Regions from separate parts of the Kitasatospora sp. NPDC001175 genome, predicted to be linked through region 2. Evidence: riboswitches for the same ligand, from Rfam matches in the RefSeq annotation. Region 2 holds a riboswitch; the other holds the start of a gene.
The links. Region 2 has a riboswitch for S-adenosylmethionine ahead of ACWDAK_RS36800 (aminotransferase class V-fold PLP-dependent enzyme). Riboswitches for the same ligand answer to the same signal wherever they lie in the genome.

Region 1: another riboswitch for S-adenosylmethionine. It lies ahead of thrC (threonine synthase); the one in region 2 lies ahead of ACWDAK_RS36800 (aminotransferase class V-fold PLP-dependent enzyme).

Annotation. Positions count from the first base shown of each region.
Region 1 covers NZ_JBSFJU010000013.1:95,518-105,115, reverse strand. Annotated here, with positions in the region: gene ACWDAK_RS12750 (DeoR/GlpR family DNA-binding transcription regulator) at 1-651, shown strand, start outside; gene ACWDAK_RS12745 (cupin domain-containing protein) at 915-1,268, opposite strand; gene ACWDAK_RS12740 (DUF3263 domain-containing protein) at 1,373-1,600, shown strand; gene otsB (trehalose-phosphatase) at 1,747-2,613, shown strand; gene ACWDAK_RS12730 (alpha,alpha-trehalose-phosphate synthase (UDP-forming)) at 2,688-4,175, opposite strand; gene ACWDAK_RS12725 (glucosyl-3-phosphoglycerate synthase) at 4,438-5,430, opposite strand; SAM riboswitch class I at 5,766-5,899, shown strand; gene thrC (threonine synthase) at 5,916-7,199, shown strand; gene ACWDAK_RS12715 (ubiquitin-like small modifier protein 1) at 7,256-7,534, shown strand; gene ACWDAK_RS12710 (cold-shock protein) at 8,148-8,354, shown strand; gene groL (chaperonin GroEL) at 8,715-9,598, shown strand, end outside.
Region 2 covers NZ_JBSFJU010000094.1:11,040-20,637, forward strand. Annotated here, with positions in the region: gene ACWDAK_RS36790 (rhomboid family intramembrane serine protease) at 1-224, shown strand, start outside; gene ACWDAK_RS36795 (Lrp/AsnC family transcriptional regulator) at 221-502, shown strand; gene ACWDAK_RS36800 (aminotransferase class V-fold PLP-dependent enzyme) at 517-1,923, opposite strand; SAM riboswitch class IV at 1,975-2,092, opposite strand; gene trpD (anthranilate phosphoribosyltransferase) at 2,325-3,401, opposite strand; gene ACWDAK_RS36810 (response regulator) at 3,523-3,948, opposite strand; gene ctaE (aa3-type cytochrome oxidase subunit III) at 4,393-5,013, shown strand; gene qcrC (cytochrome bc1 complex diheme cytochrome c subunit) at 5,176-5,985, shown strand; gene qcrA (cytochrome bc1 complex Rieske iron-sulfur subunit) at 5,982-7,049, shown strand; gene qcrB (cytochrome bc1 complex cytochrome b subunit) at 7,046-8,710, shown strand; gene ACWDAK_RS36835 (GntR family transcriptional regulator) at 9,042-9,410, shown strand; gene ACWDAK_RS36840 (Ig-like domain-containing protein) at 9,427-9,598, opposite strand, start outside.

The DNA of each region.
Region 1 (9,598 bases), on a different contig from region 2:
GTCACCCGTACCCGCGGCGGCGCGGTGGCGCACAACGTCTCCTACGACCTGCCGCTGCGCTACAAGACGGCCCGGAACACCGACGCCAAGCAGCGGATCGGCGTGGCGGTGGCCGGACTGATCGAGGCCGGCGAGGTGGTCGGCCTCAACGGCGGGACCACCACCACCGAGGTGGCCCGCGCGCTGGCCGTCCGCCCCGACCTGGCCGAACGGCCGGAGAGCGGCCTGGGGCAGAGCGTCACCATCGTGACCAACGCGCTGAACATCGCCAACGAGCTGACGGTCCGTCCGCACGTGAAGATCGTGCTGACCGGCGGTGTCGCCCGCCCCCAGTCGTACGAGCTGATCGGCCCCCTCGCCGGGCTGGTACTGAACGAACTCACCCTGGACGTCGCGGTGCTGGGCGTGGACGCGTTGGACGCCGAGCACGGTGCGACCGCCCACCACGAGGGCGAGGCCAGCGTCAACCGGCTGCTCGCCGAACGGGCCCGCCGGGTGGTGGTGGCCGCCGACTCCTCCAAGCTGGGCCGCCGGGTCTTCGCCCGGATCTGCGGCGTGGACCGGATCGGCACACTGGTCACCGACGGGGGCATCACCCCCGAGCTGTCCGCCGCCTTCGCCGAGGCCGGGGTGCGGGTGATCGTGGCCTGAACCCCCGTGGCGAGCGCGGGAGTCGGGCAGCAGCGAAGAGTGTGGCCGTCGGGTGCGGACCAGCGCGAGGCGGCACGCCCTCGAAGGCGCCGCCCACCCTGCCGTTCCCGGCGCGGAACTCCTCGATCACGGAGAGGCCGAAGGGGTTGCCGTTGGCGGTGCCGGTCTCGGTCACGGCGGTCGTCCTGCCGGTCCGGTGACGCGGGTCTCGATCGCCGCAACACCGGCCGGCAGGGCATTCATCCCCGGGAAGTGACGGGATCTCAGTCGTTTCCGAGGTCGATCGAGTAGGCCTTGCGCAGGGTCTCGTGGACGGTCCAGGTGGTGCGGTCGCCCTCGCGCAGGACGGCGAAGTCGCCGGGGCCGACCTCCAGGGTCGTGCCGCCCTCGATCTCGATGGTGGCACGGCCGCTCACCACCACGAACAGCTCGTCCGCCTCGACGTCGGTCACCACGCCCGGGGTGACCTGCCAGACCCCGCGCAGCCGGCGGCCGTCCTCGGACTCCCAGAGCACCTTGCCGGTGACCTCCGGGGCGCCGGAGACGATCTGGTCGGGGTCGAGCGGCTCGGGGTCGAGTTCGAGGTCGGGGATGTGCAGAGCGAAGCTGTTGGTCATGCCCCGACGCTAGCCGGACGGCGGGTGCGGCGGGGGTGACAGGGTGTGTCCGGGCAGCCGGGCACAATGACACTTCGTACCGGCTCGGCAGGGAGGTGGATGTGGTGTCCGGACTGAGCGAACGCGAACTCGCGGTGCTCGCGCTGGAAGCGCGGCAGTGGCGTACGGCGGGTGCCAAGGAACGCGCCATTCGGGAGGAGCTCGGCCTCTCGGCCACCCGGTACTACCAGCTGCTCAACGGCCTGCTGGACCGGGAGGAGGCGCTCGCGCACGACCCCGTGCTGATCAACCGGCTCCGCCGGATCCGGGAGGCCAAGCGGGCGGAACGCTAGGACGCCGGGGGCCCTGTCCGCGCGGCCTCCAAGGCCTGTCCGGCGGGTCTTTCCGGATCGGCGCGCGGCGCGCCACGCCCGGCGCCACACGCGGCTCCACGCGTCTTCGAAGGCTCAGTCATCCCTGTGCTGGGTAGGGTCGGTGCATGGGTAGGACCGAACAGTTCGCACCGAGTACCCCGGTCGGCCGGGCGGGCCTGGCGGCCCTGCTGGCGGCCCCGTCCGAGGCGGTGATCGCGCTCGACTTCGACGGGACGCTGGCCCCGATCGTTCCCGACCCCGAGCAGGCGCGCGCCCATCCCGACGCGGTGGCCGCGCTCTCCCGGCTGGCTCCACTGGTCGGTGCGGTGGTGGTGGTGACGGGCCGGCCGGCGGAGGTGGCCGCGCGGTACGGCGGCTTCCCGGCCGCCCCCGGCCTCGGGCACCTCACCGTGCTGGGCCACTACGGCGCCGAACGCTGGGAGGCGGAGACGGCCGAGCTGACCGCCGCCGAGCCGCCGCCCGGGGTGGCCGCCGCCCGCGCCGAACTGCCCGGCGTGCTGGAGCGGTCGGGCGCCCACCCCGGCACCTGGGTGGAGGACAAGGGGCGGGCGCTGGGCGTGCACACCCGTCGAACCGGCGCGCCCGAAGCCGCGCTCGAACTGCTCCGCGAGCCGCTGGCCCACCTCGCCGCCGACCACGGCCTGATCGTCGAACCCGGCCGCTACGTACTGGAGTTGCGCCCGCCCGGGGTGGACAAGGGTGCGGCGCTGACCGCCTTCCTGGCCGAGCGCCCGAGGGCCGGCGCGGTGCTGTACGCCGGGGACGACCTGGGCGATCTGCCGGCGTACGCGGCCGTCGAGAAGCGCCGGGCGGACGGGCTGCCCGGCCTGCTGGTGTGCAGCAGCGGGACGGTGGCGGGCGAGGCCCAGGTGCGCGAACTCGCGGAGCAGGCTGACCTTTCGGTGCCCGGACCCGCCGGACTGGCCGAGCTGCTCACCGAGTTGGCGGACCGGATCGAATCGGCGGGCTGAACCGACAGGCCTCGGGGCGGAGCGGGGCGCGGGCGAGCCGCGCCCCCCTCCCTGCCCTGTTGGTGGCGGAACCGTCAGTCCAGCGCGCGGAGTTGGTCCAGGAACCACTGCTGGGGCGAGAGTACGGTGGCCGCGTCGGCCAGCCGCTTGGTGCGGTCGGCGCGTTCGCCGGCGGGCATGTTCAGGCCCCGGTACAGGGCGTCGGCGGTGGCGACGATGTCGTACGGGTTCACCACCAGGGCGTCGTCGGCGAGTTCGGCGTGGGCGCCGGCCTCGCGGGAGAGCACCAGGGCGCACCCCGCGTCGGAGACCACCGGCACCTCCTTGGCGACCAGGTTCATTCCGTCCCTGATCGGGTTGACCAAGGCCACGTCGGCGAGCCGGTAGGCGGCCAGCGAGCGCGGGAAGTCGTCGTTGACGTGCAGGATCAGCGGGCGCCAACGCTCCGTACCGAACTCGTCGTTGATCTCCTGGGCGATCCGCTCGACGGCCGCCGTGTACTCCCGGTACTCGGGCAGGTCGTGGCGGGAGGGGTAGGCGAAGGCGATGTGCACCACCCGGTCGTGCCACTCGGGCCGAGTGCGCAGCAGGTGCCGGTAGGCGAGCAGGCCGCGGACGATGTTCTTGCTCAGCTCGGTGCGGTCCACCCGGACGACCGTCCGGCGCGGTGTCCCGTCCGCCGAGCTGCCGACCGACTCGCGCAGCGCGGCCAACCTGGCGTCCACGTCCGGCCGGTGGGACCGGGAGCGGAGGAAGTCGGCGTCGGCGCCGAGGCTGTGCACACCGAGCCGGGTGGTGCGGCCGGAGAGGGTGACGGTGAGGGCGTCCCGGTCCACCGTCGCGCCGAGCACCGCCTCGCAGCAGTCGGCGAAGGCGAACGCCCAGCGGAGCGTCAGGAACGCCGCCCGGTCGGCCCCGAGGATGCCGGCGAGCACCGCCTCGGCGACATCGTCCGGCAGCATCCGGTAGTACTCGGGCGGGGCCCACGGCGTGTGCGAGAAGTGGCCGATGCGCAGGTCGGGCCGCATCTCGCGGAGCAGGGCCGGGGTGAGCGAGAGGTGGTAGTCCTGGACGAGCACCGCCGCGCCCGGGGCCGCCTCGGCGGCCAGGGCCTCGGCGAAGGCGGCGTTGTACGCGCCGTAGGACTCCCACGCGCGGTGGAACCGCTCGTCGAAGAGCGGCGAGAAGGGGGTGTCGTACAGCAGGTGGTGGACGAACCACAGGCTGGAGTTGGCGATCCCGTTGTAGGCGCGGTTGAAGGTGTCCGGGTCGATGTCGAGCATCCGCACGGCCTGGCCGCCGACGTCGAAGCCGCCCAGATCCAGCCTGCCCTCGGGGGAGCGGCGGACCGCCGCGCGGTCGGCGTCGCCGAGCGCGGCGCAGACCCAGACGGAGGACGGGTCGTCGATCGCGGAGAGACCGGAGACCAGGCCGCCGCCGCCTCTGCGCGGGGTCAGTGAGCCGTCGACCTCGATGCTGAAGGACACCGGGCCGCGGTTCGAGGCCACCAGGATCGGTGCCCTGCCGGTCGGATTCGAACGTTCGGTCGCGAAGTCGGCCATCAGTCCTCTTCTCAGGGCCGCGGATTCATCCGAAGGGATGGGCTCCCGGTGCGCGGTGGATGGGAGCGCTGCGGACCCGTACAGTCAGTGACCTGCCCACGGGCAGCGGTCAGGGCTCGGCCGCCGTGAGGTTCCACGGGGCCAAGTGGGAGCCCTCTCGTCGCGAGAGGGGGAGTCACGTCTTCAACCTTGCCGGACGGCAATGGTTGCAAACCACGCGCACCCCGGGCGACACACCGCGGCGGCGACCCCGCGCGGATCCTCACCCGGCGGCGGGGCGCGCCGTGTACTCGGGAACCGTCCGCATCGGGGGTCGCTCCAACGCCGCGACCGGGTGGGTGTGGGAGGCGAAGCCGCGGGCGAGCGGGTCGCGGGTGAACTGGGTGAGATGCGGGTGGACCAGGTCGTCCGCGGCCTTGAGGCGGTGGGTGCGCTCCAGTCGTTCCAGGGCGGTGCGGTAGATGGTGGCCGCCATCCGGCCGAGGGCCTGTCCGTCCTGGTGTCGGTGGTGCCGGACGCCGACGTCCACCTGGGCCAGGGCGTCCAGGCCGACCTCGTCCAGGGCGTCCACCAGCAGGCCCAGTTCGACCCCGTACCCGGTCGGGAAGTGCAGCCGCTCCAGCAGCGAACGCCGTGCCGCGTACTCCCCGCCCAGCGGCTGGACGAACCCGGCCAGCAGCGGCCAGTGCAGGTTGAGCAGCGGCCGTGCGACCAGCTCGGTCACCCGTCCGCCGCCGGCCGGCACCACCGCACCCGCGGTCTCCAGCGGCCGGTCGTACATCGCCTTGACCAGCTGGATCCCGGGGTCGGTGAGCAGCGGCCCGATGATCCCGGAGACGAAGACCGGGTCGAATTCGCGCAGGTCGGCGTCGATGAAACAGACGATCTCGCCGGAGGTGGCCAGCAGCGAGCGCCAGAGCACCTCGCCCTTGCCCGGGACGGCGGGTATCCGGGGCAGCAGGTCGTCGCGGTGCACCACCCGGGCACCGGCGGCGGCGGCGAGTTCGGCCGTCCGGTCCACCGAGCCGGAGTCGACCACCACCAGCTCGTCGACCAGCGCAAGCCGCTCCATCAGTTCGCGCCGGATCGTCCGGACGATCTCGCCGACCGTCGGCTCCTCGTCCAGCGCGGGCAGCACCACGCTGACCGTACCCGCCCGGCCCGCCGCCCGCTTGGCCGCCAGCAGGGCCTCGACGGGACGGTCGGCGGCCGTCCAGGAGCGCTCGCGCAGCCAGCGCCCCACCTCCGGCAGCAGGGCCTCGGGGGCGGTCACCGCCTGCTCGGCTCCGGGCGCTTCGATCCGGTGCCGGCGCTCCTCAACCCGGTGCTCGTTCGCCGCCTGTCGTCCGTCGCGGGCGGCACAGCCGCCGATCGGCACTGCGGCATCGGCGCGCCCCTCGACTCGGCGGGTCGGCTGGTCGGGCACGGTGTCGCTCCTTGCGCTCGGGCGGAAACTGTCGGGTTCATCTCGTGTGTCGGACGCTCCCCTTCGAGCTTGACACCTTCGGCTACAGTCTTCGTAACTCGGCCCGGGGCTTCGCACCGCGGGGCCGGCCGAGCAGCGTGACCAGCGCGATCACAACTTCACAGAGCTCATCCAGAGGGACTGAGGGAACGGCCCGTCGACGTCCCGGCAACCTTCTCGCCCGGCTGTCGCACAGGCCCCGGCGGGACAGGTGCCAATTCCGGCCCGTGGCGCGACCGCACCACGGGGAAGATGAGGAGAGAGGCCTCGCCATCATGGCTACCGCTACCCGTGTACCCGTCGCCACCGTCGACCTCGGCCCCGCCGCCGCACTGTCCTGCCGCGAGTGCGGCACCCGCTTCCCGCTCGGTCCGAGCTTCGCCTGCCTGGAGTGCTTCGGCCCGCTGGAGATCGCCTACGACTTCGGGTCGTACCGTGCCGAGGAGTTGCGCCGGCGGATCGAGGCCGGCCCGGCCAGCATCTGGCGCTACGCCCCGCTGCTGCCCGTCCCGGCCGACGTGGCCGGCAAGCCCAACCTGAACCCCGGCTGGACCCCGCTGGTCAAGGCCGACAACCTGGGCCGCGAACTCGGCTTCAGCGCGCAGCTGCACATCAAGGACGACTCCGGGAACCCGACCCACTCCTTCAAGGACCGGGTGGTCGCCTGTGCCATCGAGGCGGCGCGAGCCTTCAACTTCACCACCCTGTCGTGCTCTTCGACCGGCAACCTGGCCGGCGCGGTGGGTGCGGCGGCGGCCAGGGCCGGGTTCAGGTCCTGCGTGTTCATCCCGCACGACCTGGAGCGGGGCAAGGTCGTGATGGCCGGTGTCTACGGCGGCGAACTGGTCGGCATCGAGGGCAACTACGACGATGTGAACCGGTTCTGTTCCGAGCTGATCGGCGACCCGGCCGGTGCGGGCTGGGGCTTCGTCAACGTCAACCTCCGTCCGTACTACGGCGAGGGCTCCAAGACCCTGGCGTACGAGATCTGCGAGCAGCTCGGCTGGCGGCTGCCGGAGCAGATCGTCGTCCCGGTCGCCTCTGGCTCCCAGCTCACCAAGATCGACAAGGGCCTGCAGGAGCTGATCGGGCTCGGTCTGGTCGAGGACCGGCCGTACCGGATCTTCGGCGCCCAGGCCGAGGGCTGCTCCCCGGTCTCCGCGGCCTTCAAGGCGGGCCGCGACGTGATCCGCCCGGTCAAGCCGGACACCATCGCCAAGTCGCTGGCGATCGGCAACCCGGCCGACGGCCCGTACGTGCTGGACATCGCCCGCCGCACCGGCGGCGCGGTCGAGGACGTCACCGACGCCGAGGTGGTGGCCGCGATCAGGCTGCTGGCCCGGACCGAGGGCATCTTCGCCGAGACGGCGGGCGGGGTGACCGTCGGCGTGCTGAGGAAGCTGGTCGAGACCGGTCGGCTGGACCCGTCGAAGGAGACCGTCGCGATCAACACCGGCGACGGTCTGAAGACCCTGGACGCGGTGGCCGACGCGGGACTGACCGCCACCATCCGCCCGACGCTTAACTCCTTCCGCGCTGCGGGCCTGGCGTCCGTCTGACGCCCGCCCGCTCCCTCCCGGCCCCAAGACACCACCGCACCTAGGAGCTTCGCACCATGAGCGCTTCCGTCCGCATCCCCACCATCCTGCGCACCTACACCGGCGGTGCCGCCGAGGTGAGCGCCCAGGGCGCGACCCTGGCCGCCGTCATCGCCGACCTGGACGCCAACCACCCCGGCATCGCCGCCCGCATCCTGGACGACGCGGGCAAGCTGCGCCGCTTCGTCAACGTCTACGTCAACGACGACGACGTGCGCTTCGCGGAGGGCCTGGAGACCGAGATCAAGGACGGCGCCAGCGTCTCGGTCATCCCCGCGGTGGCCGGCGGCTGCTGACCGGCCGGCACCCGCTCCGGATGCCGCGGGACTAGCACACCGGGAGCCGTCGACGGGCATGGAATGGCTATTTCCGTGCCGGTCGGCGGCTCTCGGCGTGCCGGTGGAAAAGGGTGGCCCGAAGGGGCGGTAAAGTGCGCAGATACCGGCATGCATCCCGCCGGCCAACCCCGGGAACGCGGCCCGCGGCGGGCCCGCCCCCGACGCCCTGACGGCCGATCGCATACACAGGGCTCTTCCGGCCGCTAAGACGGACCTTGGACAGTCTGCCGCAGAAGATGTCAGGACGACGTCAGAAATTCACCGGCGATTTGCGAGCGTTCGTCCATTATGCCCGGCGGGAATAGGCACGGTCTGCCGCTTTCATCCCGCGGTATCCGAAAACTTCCGGATGGAATTCCCGGAAGTTGGGCCTGTTGCAGAGGGCACCTGTCCGGATACATTCAGCGGCGGTCGCACGCAATCACCCGTCGGCCCGGCAACTCCCGGGAGGCGGCGGAGGTTTGCGGCGTGCACGGCTGCGCCCAGGGGGGTTTCCTCGGGCCGGCCTACCAGCCTGGGCCCGCACCCTGCGGGTCCGTGAAGGGCCAGCACAGCACAAGGGGAGTTCGGAATGGCTCAGGGCACCGTCAAGTGGTTCAACGCGGAGAAGGGCTACGGCTTCATCGCGGTCGACGGTGGTGCGGACGTGTTCGTCCACTACAGCGCGATCCAGATGGACGGCTACCGCACCCTCGAAGAGGGCCAGCGGGTCGAGTTCGAGATCTCCCAGGGGCAGAAGGGCCCGCAGGCGGACATGGTCCGCGCCGCTGCGGTCTGACCTTCCGGCCTGCGGAGCCCTCGGCTCGGTCACGAGCTGGCGCTCACAACGTTGTTCGAGCAGTGGACCCGTACGACCCCCGTCGTGCGGGTCCACTGCTGTCTTCGCCGGTGTCCGGATCCGGACACCGGCGGCCGCTCGTGATCGCCGACTCCCGGTCGACACTGTCGCATTGGGCTTGCACTCGGTATCCCAGAGTGCTAATCATTGGCGTTAGCACTCTCCGCTCGAGAGTGACAACGGACCGGGTCGGTGAGGTTCCGGGGAGCGGCAGGGGAAAGGACCCCCGCTCCTGGGTGCCGTCCGTCGCGGGCACCTCTTGGTCCGAGCAGTCGACCGTGTCCTGGAGGACCACTTCCGATGGCCAAGATCATCGCGTTTGACGAGGAAGCTCGCCGCGGCCTTGAGCGTGGCATGAACCAGCTTGCCGACGCAGTCAAGGTGACGCTGGGCCCCAAGGGCCGCAACGTCGTCCTTGAGAAGAAGTGGGGCGCCCCCACGATCACCAACGACGGTGTCTCCATCGCCAAGGAGATCGAGCTCGAGGACCCGTACGAGAAGATCGGCGCGGAGCTCGTCAAGGAGGTCGCCAAGAAGACCGACGACGTCGCGGGTGACGGCACCACCACCGCCACCGTGCTGGCCCAGGCCCTGGTTCGCGAGGGTCTGCGCAACGTCGCCGCCGGCGCCAACCCGATGGCCCTGAAGCGCGGTATCGAGAAGGCCGTCGCCGCCGTCTCGGACCAGCTGCTGGCCCAGGCCAAGGACGTGGAGACCAAGGAGCAGATCGCCTCCACCGCCTCCATCTCCGCCGCCGACACCCAGATCGGCGAGCTGATCGCCGAGGCCATGGACAAGGTCGGCAAGGAAGGCGTCATCACCGTCGAGGAGAGCAACACCTTCGGCCTGGAGCTGGAGCTCACCGAGGGCATGCGCTTCGACAAGGGCTACATCTCCGCCTACTTCGCCACCGACCTGGAGCGGATGGAGGCGTCCTTCGAGGACCCGTACATCCTGATCGCCAACTCCAAGATCGGCTCGGTCAAGGACCTGCTCCCGCTGCTGGAGAAGGTCATGCAGTCCGGCAAGCCGCTGGTCATCATCGCCGAGGACGTCGAGGGCGAGGCCCTGTCGACCCTGGTCGTGAACAAGATCCGTGGCACCTTCAAGTCCGTCGCCGTCAAGGCCCCGGGCTTCGGTGACCGCCGCAAGGCCATGCTCGGCGACATCGCCATCCTCACCGG
Region 2 (9,598 bases):
CGCTGGTACCGCTGCTGTTCTTCCTGCCGCTGCGGTTCCCCGCCTGGCTGGTGCTCGGACTGTGGTTCGCGCTGCAGTGGTGGTCGGTGCACACGGGCGGCACCGAGGTCGCCTACCTGGTGCACGTGATCGGCTTCGCCACCGGCTACCTGGCTACCTGGGCAGTGACCCTGGCCCGCCCCGATACGCTGGCCCCCTCCCCACGGACAGGAGCCGACGAGTGATCACCGCGATCGTTCTCATCAAGACCAGCGTCGACCGGATCCCCGAGATCGCCGAGGCCATCGCCGCCCTTGAGGGCGTCAGCGAGGTGTACTCGGTGACCGGCGGCTACAACCTGGTGGCGATGGTGCGGGTGCGGCGGCACGACGATCTGGCCGCGGTGATCCCCGGCAAGCTCAACAAGGTCCCCGGAGTGCTGGACACCCAGACCCAGATCGCCTTCCGCACCTACTCCCAGCACGACCTGGAGGCCGCCTTCGCCCTGGGCCTCGACGAGTAGCCCGGCGCCGCCCGCTACGCCCGCTCGCGCCGGGTGTCCGCCACGCAGCGCCCGCCCTCGCTCCGGTAGGTCCACCGCGCGCCGTCCGTGACCAGCTCGCGGACGGCCGCCAGGAAGCGGTCCAGGTGCTCGTCGGGCGTCCCGGCGCCGAAGCTGACCCGGATCGCGTTCAGGCTGCGCTCGCCGGGCAGCGACGGCTCGGGGGCGCCGCACTCCGAGGGAGCCGCGTCCTCACCGCCGAGCAGCGTACGGACCAGCGGGTGCGCGCAGAACAGACCGTCCCGCACCCCGATCCCGTACTCGGCGGAGAGCGCCGCCGCGAAGTGCGAGCTGTTCCAGCCCCGCACCACGAACGAGAGCACCCCCACCCGCGCGGAGTCCGCACCGAACAGGCTGAGCACCCTGACCTCGGGGATCTCGGCCAGCCCGGCCTTGAGCCGCTCGACCAGCCGCTGCTCCCGGGCCTCCAGTGCGTCGAAGCCGGCCTCGGTCAGCGCCCGGCAGGCCGAGGCGATGGCGTAGGCGCCGATCACGTTGGGCGACCCCGCCTCGTGCCGGGCGGGCCCCCGGTGCCACTCGACGACCACCGACCCGTCCGCCTCCCGGGCCACCGTACGGCTGGCGCCGCCGCCGGCCAGGTACGGCTCGGCCGCGTCCAGCCAGTCGCCGCGCCCGGCGAGCACGCCCGCGCCGAACGGGGCGTACAGCTTGTGGCCGGAGAAGGCGATCCAGTCGACGTCCAGCTCGCGGACGGAGACCCGGTGGTGCGGAGCCAGCTGCGCGGCGTCCAGCACGACCCGGGCACCGTGCCGGTGGGCGACCTCGGTCAACTCGGCGACCGGCCACAGCTCCCCGGTGACGTTCGAGGCACCGGTCACACAGAGCAGCCGCGGGCCTTCGGGGTGCGCGGCGAGCGCTGCCTCCAGCGCGGCGACCGCCTCGGCGCACGAGCGCGGGGCACGCAGGTAGCCGACCGTCAGGCCGTGGCGGCGCCACGGCAGCAGCGAGGCGTGGTGCTCGGTCTCGAAGGCGAAGACCCGGGTGCCCGCCGGAACCACCCCGGCCAGCAGGTTGAGCGAGTCGGTGGTGGACCGGGTGAACACCGCCTGGTCGCCCTCGCGCAGGTCCAGGAAGTCCGCGACGGTACGGCGGCTCTGCTCGAACAGGTCGGTGGACAGCTGCGAGAGGTACCCGGCGCCGCGGTGCACACTGCCGTAGTACGGGGCGTAGGCGGCGACGTCGTCCCAGACCCGCTGGAGCGCCGGGGCACTGGCCGCGTAGTCCAGCGCGGCGTACCCGACCTTCTCACCGCTGACCAGCGGGACCTGGACGTCGTGGCCGAGGACGGCGAGCGGGGCACCGTCATCCGAAAGGGTGCCCGCCGTCGAAGGGGCGGCAGCGGGCGACTGGTGAGCGGACATGGGAATGCACTCCTCTGGGGCCGGGGACCCCGGGAATGCAGATACACCGGGCGTCCGCGCTTGCCGCGCGGACGGATCGCCACGCAGCCCGGTCCTCACCCAGGGCACCCCGCCACGGACGGAGGGTTGCCGGACAGCCAGCTGGGGCTTGACGCTGTCACTCATGACCTGCGCTGGACTCTAGGCCAGCCCCGAAGGACGGTCAAACGACATCCCACACTCCGGACGGCCCTCTCCAGACCCGCAGAAGCCCGGGCGCCGGGCGCGCGAAACCGCGCCGAGCAGCGGCCGGGCCTGCCTGCCGGACCACCGGACCTGACGGGTCGGCGGGCCGCACCCGCCGGATGCGGGTGCGGCCCGCCACCTCCCGTGACGCGCGCCTCCCCTCGGAACCGGCGAGGCTACGCGCGTGCCGTCGCCTCGGCCCACCGCTTGAGGACGTCCTGCGCGGCACCCGAGTCGATGGCGGCCGCCGCCCGCTGCATCCCGGCCCGCAGCTGGTCGGCCAGCGGCGCGTCCGTCAGGTCCAGCGCCACCAGCGCGGCAGCGGTGTTGAGCAGGACGGCGTCCCGTACCGGACCGCGCTCACCGCCCAGCACCCGGCGCGCGACACCGGCGTTGTACTCGGCGTCGGCACCGCGCAGCGCCTCGATGCCGACCGGCTCGATGCCGACCTCGCGCGGGTCGAAGGAGGTCTCGACGATCTGACCGTCCTTCACGATCCACACGTACGAGGTGGTCGAGATGGTCAGCTCGTCCAGGCCGTCGTCACCCCGGAAGACCAGCGCGCGGGCGCCCCGCCGGGCCAGCACTCCCGCGATCAGCCCGGCCAGGCGGGTGTCGAAGCAGCCGATCGCGTGCGCGGTGACCCGGGCCGGGTTGGTGAGCGGCCCGAGGATGTTGAAGGCGGTCGGCACCCCGAGGTCGCGCCGGGCCGGGGCCGCGTGCCGCATCGCCGGGTGGAACTTGGCGGCGAAGCAGAACGTCAGGCCGACCTCCTCGGCCACCTCGGCCACCCGGCGGGTGCTGAGGTCGAGACTGACGCCGAGCCGCTCCAGGACGTCGGAGGAACCGCTGGCGGAGGAGGCCGCCCGGTTGCCGTGCTTGATCACCTTCGCACCGGCGGCCGCCGCCACGATCGCGGACATGGTGGAGATGTTGACGGTCTTGGCCCGGTCGCCGCCGGTACCGACGATGTCCACCGCGGGCCCGGGGATGTGCAGCGGCTCGGCGTGCGCGTACATCGACTCGACCAGACCGGTGATCTCGTCCACCGTCTCGCCCTTGGCCCGCAGCGCGACCATGAACCCGGCCACCTGCACCGGGGTCGCCTCACCGCTCATGATCCGGTCCATCGCCCAGGCCGCGTCCGCCTGGGCGAGGTCGATGCCCGACAGCAGGGTGCTCAGGAGATCCGGCCAGGTGCGGATCACCTGCGCGGGGTCGATACCGCCGTTCGCAGGGTTCACGTTCACCATGGCTGACTCCAGCTCTCGTGTTCACCGAAAGGAATGGAGCCAGCCTATCGACCGGGCGGGCACCCGTGCCGTTGTCTTCTCTTCTACTGAGACGCCCCGCTGAGACGCCCCGCCCCGGAGATCAGTGGCGGGTGGGCGTCCGCGCCTCGAGCCGGGCCCGGAGCAGTGCGGCGACCGCCTTGGCGAGTGCCACCGGGTCGACGGGCTGCGAGATCGCGGCGTCCGCCCGGCTCCAGGCCGCCAGCCAGGAGTCCTGCGGCCGGCCGATCAGCGCCAGCACGGGCGGGCAGCCGTAGATCTCGTCCTTGATCTGCCGGGCCACTCCGAGCCCGCCGGCCGGGACGGCCTCGCCGTCCAGGATGCAGAGGTCGATCCCGCCGCGCTCCAGCGCCCGCAGCACCGCGGGCACCGTCGCGCACTCCAGATAGCGCAGTTCCGGCAGATCAGCGGCGGGCCGCCGGCCGAGCGCGAGAGTCACCTGCTCCCGGGTGTTGCGGTCGTCGCTGTAGACCAGAACGGTGAGCGTCTCGTCGGTCGTGTGCGCCATGGGGCCTGCTCCCGGGGGCTCGTCCTCTATAACGTCTGCTCCGACGAGTCCAGTGTGATCCGGACCACGTCTACTTCCGGATGCTACTCCCGCCCACCCCCCGAGGTGAGCCCCTGGCGCGATCTCGCTCAAGGCACCACGCGCGGGCCTCACCCACCCGGAGGACGGGCCGTCACCCGTTGTCGTCACACCACCCGGACGGCGGAGGCCCTAGCCCATGCGGACCGGCTCGCGCGGTAGCGACACGCGGAGCACAGGAGTGCCGTCATCGGCCGGGCGGCCCCCGAACCGGCTCCGACCAGCCCGAAGAACCATCAGAAAACGGACATCGCTACACCCGGCCCACTGCCGGACACCCCGCTGGAGCCCAACTGCGCATACCGCACGCACCGGACACTCCGAAGGGAGACCCCCGGCGTGAAGACGGAATAAGGGACCGACATAATGTCCGTCGTGGCGACAGCAACAGCAACAGAAACCGGACACGCGCACGGAGCGGTCAACAGGCCGAACCTCGTCAGCGTCGGAACCATCGTCTGGCTGAGCTCGGAGCTGATGTTCTTCGCGGCCCTGTTCGCGATGTACTTCACCCTCCGTTCGGTCAAGGGCGCAGAGTTCTGGACCGAGAAGGCGCACGCCCTCAACGTGCCCTTCTCCTCGGTGAACACCACGATCCTGGTGCTCTCCTCCCTCACCTGCCAGCTCGGCGTCTTCGCGGCCGAGCGCGGTGACGTGAAGAAGCTCCGCACGTGGTTCACCATCACCTTCGTGATGGGCGCGATCTTCATCGGCGGCCAGATCTTCGAGTACACCGAACTGGTCAAGAAGGACGGCCTCTCGCTGTCCTCCGACCCGTACGGCACGGTGTTCTACCTGACCACCGGCTTCCACGGCCTGCATGTGACGGGTGGTCTGATCGCCTTCCTGCTGGTCCTGGGACGGACCTACGCAGCCAAGCGGTTCACGCACGAGCAGGCCACCGCCGCGATCGTGGTGTCGTACTACTGGCACTTCGTCGACGTCGTGTGGATCGGCCTGTTCGCGACCATCTACCTGATCAAGTAACCAGCTGATCAGGTCGCTGGCCGCCGGTCGGAGACAGCGCTCGCCCGTCAGCGGGCCGTGCCGCTCCGACCTGAACGCGCGTCCCGAAGCCGGCCCAGAGCAGACCGCGCCGCCGGGCACGCCCACCAGCCGACGACCAGATCCTGACACCGGGGTTATTCCGTGAAAAAGCTCTCCGCACGACGGCGCCACCCATTGGCGGCGCTGGTCGTCCTACTTCTCGCCCTGGCGGCCACCGGGGGGCTGTACGCCGCGTTCGCCCCCGCCGAGAAGGCGCAGGCCGACACCTCGGCGCAGTCGCTCGCGATCGATGAGGGCAAGAAGCTCTTCGCCGTGGGCTGCTCCTCCTGCCACGGCCTGAACGGCCAGGGCTCCTCCGACGGCCCGAGCCTGGTCGGCGTCGGATCCGCCGCGGTCGACTTCCAGGTCGGCACCGGCCGCATGCCCGCGCAGCAGCCGGGTGCCCAGGTCCCGCGCAAGAAGGTCGTCTACAGCCAGGCCGAGATCGACCAGCTGGCCGCCTTCGTGGCCTCGCTCGGCCCCGGCCCGGTCGCCCCGACCAAGGACCAGTACTCGTCCACGGACCCGAAGGACGTGGCCAAGGGTGGCGAGCTGTTCCGCACCAACTGCGCCCAGTGCCACAACTTCGCCGGCCAGGGTGGCGCCCTGACCAACGGTAAGTTCGCCCCCTCGCTGGAGGGCGTCGACGCGAAGCACATCTACGAGGCCATGCAGACCGGCCCGCAGAACATGCCGTCGTTCCCCGACACCACCATGCCGGAGGAGCAGAAGAAGCAGATCGTGGCCTTCGTCCGCCACACCACCAATGAGGAGCCCAACCCCGGTGGTCTCGCCCTGGGCAGCCTCGGTCCGGTGACCGAGGGTCTGTTCGGCTGGATCTTCGGTCTCGGTGCCCTCATCGCGGTCGCGATCTGGGTCGCCGCCCACACCACCAAGGCCAAGAAGTCATGAGCCACGACATTCCTGAAGAGAAGCTGCCGGAGGCGCAGGACGCCTCCCACGGCCACGAGGTCGCCGAGCACGGCGACCCGTTCGCCGACCCGGGCCTGCCGGCCCACGAGCCCCGTCGTACCGACATCGACGAGCGGGCCGCCAAGCGCGCCGAGCGCCAGGTCTCGCTGATGTTCATCGTGTCGATGCTGGCCACGATCGGCTTCATCGCCTCGTACGTGATCTTCCCGATCGACAAGATCATCTACGTCTTCCCGCTGGGCCACATCAGCGCGCTGAACTTCGCGCTGGGTCTGACCCTGGGTGTGGCGCTGTTCTGCATCGGCGCGGGCGCGGTCCACTGGGCCCGCACCCTGATGTCGGACGTCGAGATGCCCGCCGAGCGCCACGCGATCGAGGCCGACGACGAGGTCCGCAACGACGTCATCGAGCAGTTCAAGACCGGCGCCGCGGAGTCCGGCTTCGGCCGCCGCAAGCTGCTGCGGAACACGCTCATCGGCTCGATGGCCCTGGTGCCGCTCTCCGGCGTCGTCCTGCTGCGCGACCTCGGCCCGCTGCCCGAGAAGAAGCTGGACCACACCAACTGGAACGAGGCCACCCCGGCCAAGCCGATCCAGCTGATCAACATGAACACCAACCAGCCGATGAAGGCCGAGGACATCGTCGTCGGCTCGCTGACCTTCGCCAAGCCGGAGGGCCTGGAGGAGTCCGACGAGGACTTCCAGCAGCGCATCGCCAAGGACGCCCTGATGATCGTCCGGATCGCTCCGGAGGACATCAAGGACGCCAAGTCCCGCGAGCTCGGCTTCGAGGGCGTACTCGCCTACTCCAAGATCTGCACCCACGTCGGCTGCCCGATCAGCCTGTACGAGCAGCAGACCCACCACGCGCTCTGCCCCTGCCACCAGTCGACCTTCGACCTGTCGGACGGCGCGCGCGTGATCTTCGGCCCGGCCGGCCACCCGCTGCCGCAGCTGAAGATCACCACTGACGAGAAGGGCTTCCTCGTCGCCACCGGCGACTTCGCCAAGCCCGTCGGCCCGAGCTTCTGGGAGCGCTCATGAGTTCCGCGAGCAGCGTCAGCACCGACGCAAAGCCCAGCAGCGGCAGCACGCGTGCCAACCCCGCCAACAAGGTGGAGGCGGCAGTTGACTGGGTTGACGGCCGCGTAGGGATCTACTCGCTGGCCAAGGCCAACCTGCGCAAGATCTTCCCGGACCACTGGTCCTTCATGCTCGGTGAGATCTGCCTCTACAGCTTCGTGATCATCATCCTCACGGGTGTGTACCTGACGCTGTTCTTCAAGCCGAGCATGGCCGAGGTCGTCTACCACGGCCCGTACGCCCCGCTCGACGGCATCAAGATGTCCGAGGCCTACGCCTCGACCATGAACATCAGCTTCGAGATCCGCGGTGGTCTGCTGATCCGCCAGATCCACCACTGGGCCGCGCTGGTGTTCGTCGCCGCGATGTTCGTGCACATGATGCGCGTCTTCTTCACCGGCGCGTTCCGCAAGCCGCGCGAGATCAACTGGGTCTTCGGCTTCCTGCTGCTGGTCCTCGGCATGTTCGACGGCTTCTTCGGCTACTCGCTCCCCGACGACCTGCTGTCCGGTACCGGCATCCGCTTCATGGAGGGGGCGGTCCTCGCCACCCCGCTGGTGGGCACCTACATCCAGATGTTCCTCTTCGGCGGTGAGTTCCCCGGCACCGACATCGTGCCGCGGTTCTTCACCATCCACGTGCTGCTCATCCCGGGCATCATGCTGGGCCTGCTGGTGGCGCACCTGATCCTGGTCTTCTACCACAAGCACACCCAGTGGGCGGGCCCGGGCAAGACCGAGAAGAACGTCGTCGGCATGCCGCTGATGCCGGTCTACATGGCCAAGGCCGGTGGCTTCTTCTTCCTGGTCTTCGGCATCATCGCGGCCGTCTCGGCCATCGCCTCGATCAACCCGATCTGGGCCTACGGCCCGTACCGTCCGGACCAGGTGTCGACCGACGCCCAGCCGGACTGGTACATGGGCTTCTCCGAGGGTCTGATCCGCGTCATGCCGGGCTGGGAGGTCCGGGCCTGGGGCCACACCCTGAACCTGGGCGTGTTCATCCCGCTGATGGTGATCTTCCCGCTGGTCCTGCTGTCCATCGCGATGTACCCCTTCATCGAGGGCTGGATCACCGGCGACAAGCGCGAGCACCACATCCTGGACCGCCCGCGCAACGCCCCGGTCCGTACCGCTCTCGGTGCGGCCTGGATCGGCGAGTACCTGGTCCTGCTGATCGGTGGTGGCAACGACCTGTTCGCCACGCACTTCCACCTGTCGCTCAACTCGATCACGTACTTCGTCCGGGTCGGCTTCTTCGTCGTGCCGGTCGTGGTCTTCTTCATCACCAAGCGCTGGTGCCTCGGCCTGCAGCGCCGCGACAAGGAGAAGGTGCTGCACGGTCGCGAGACCGGCATCATCAAGCGCCTGCCGCACGGTGAGTTCGTCGAGGTCCACGCCCAGCTCCCGCAGGCCGAGCTGTACAAGCACATCGCCCACGAGCAGCACGAGCCGCTGCCGATCCCGGCCCAGGTCGACGAGAACGGCGTCAAGCGCAAGGTCGGCCGCCTGGAGAAGACCCGCGCCAAGCTCTCCCAGGGCTACTTCGGCGAGGGTGGCCAGATCCCCAAGCCGACGGCGGAGGAGCACCGCGAGATCACCAGCGGCCACGGCCACCACTGATCCCGCGCGGCAACGCCGCTGATCGCCACCTGAGGGCCCCTGCCCGGCACCCGCCGGGCAGGGGCCCTCGGCCGTTCTCGCCGGCCGGCGGCTGACCCGGGCCGCCGGAACGCTCCGGTGTCCGGCGTGGAGCGGAAGGCCCCCTTGCCGGGCCGATCCCCACGCTCCGCATCGCACCGTCCGGGGCGCGGGGAACCGCACGAACAGCCATCGGTCGCCGTCCGGATGTCCACCCGGTGCCTCGTGGCCGGGACTGCATCCCGACCACGGCGGCAGGGCCTACCGGTCATTCGGGCACAATGGGGTCCAACGACCCGTCAGGAGCCCATCAGTGCAGCTGAGCATCGACCACTCATCCGCCACTCCCCCGTACGAGCAGGTCCGCGCGCAGATCTCGGAGCAGGCCCGCAGCGGCGCGCTGCCGGCCGGTCTCAGGCTGCCGACCGTCCGGGCGCTGGCCGAACAGCTCGGCCTGGCCGCCAACACCGTCGCCCGCGCGTACCGGGAGCTGGAGGCGGACGGCGTGGTCGAGACGCACGGCCGGCGCGGCACCCTGATCGCCGCCGTTGGCGACACCTCGCACCGGCTGGCCGCCACCGCCGCCGCCGAGTACGCCGACCGCGCCCACCGCCTCGGTCTCTCCAGGGACGAGGCGATGAGCGCGGTACGGGACGCTCTCCGGCTGGCGTACGGCTCCTGAGCCCGCCGGGCAGGCCCTAGACCTGCGGCACCAGGGCGCCGACGGGCACCGCTTCCTCCTCCGCCCGGCCCGCGGTGTTGACGGTCCGACCGAGGGCGCTGTGCTTGGTCCACTCCGCCCAGGAGACGTTCCAGTCCCCGAAGCCGTTGCCGAACGGCTCCATCGCCTTGCCCAGGCTGTTCACCACC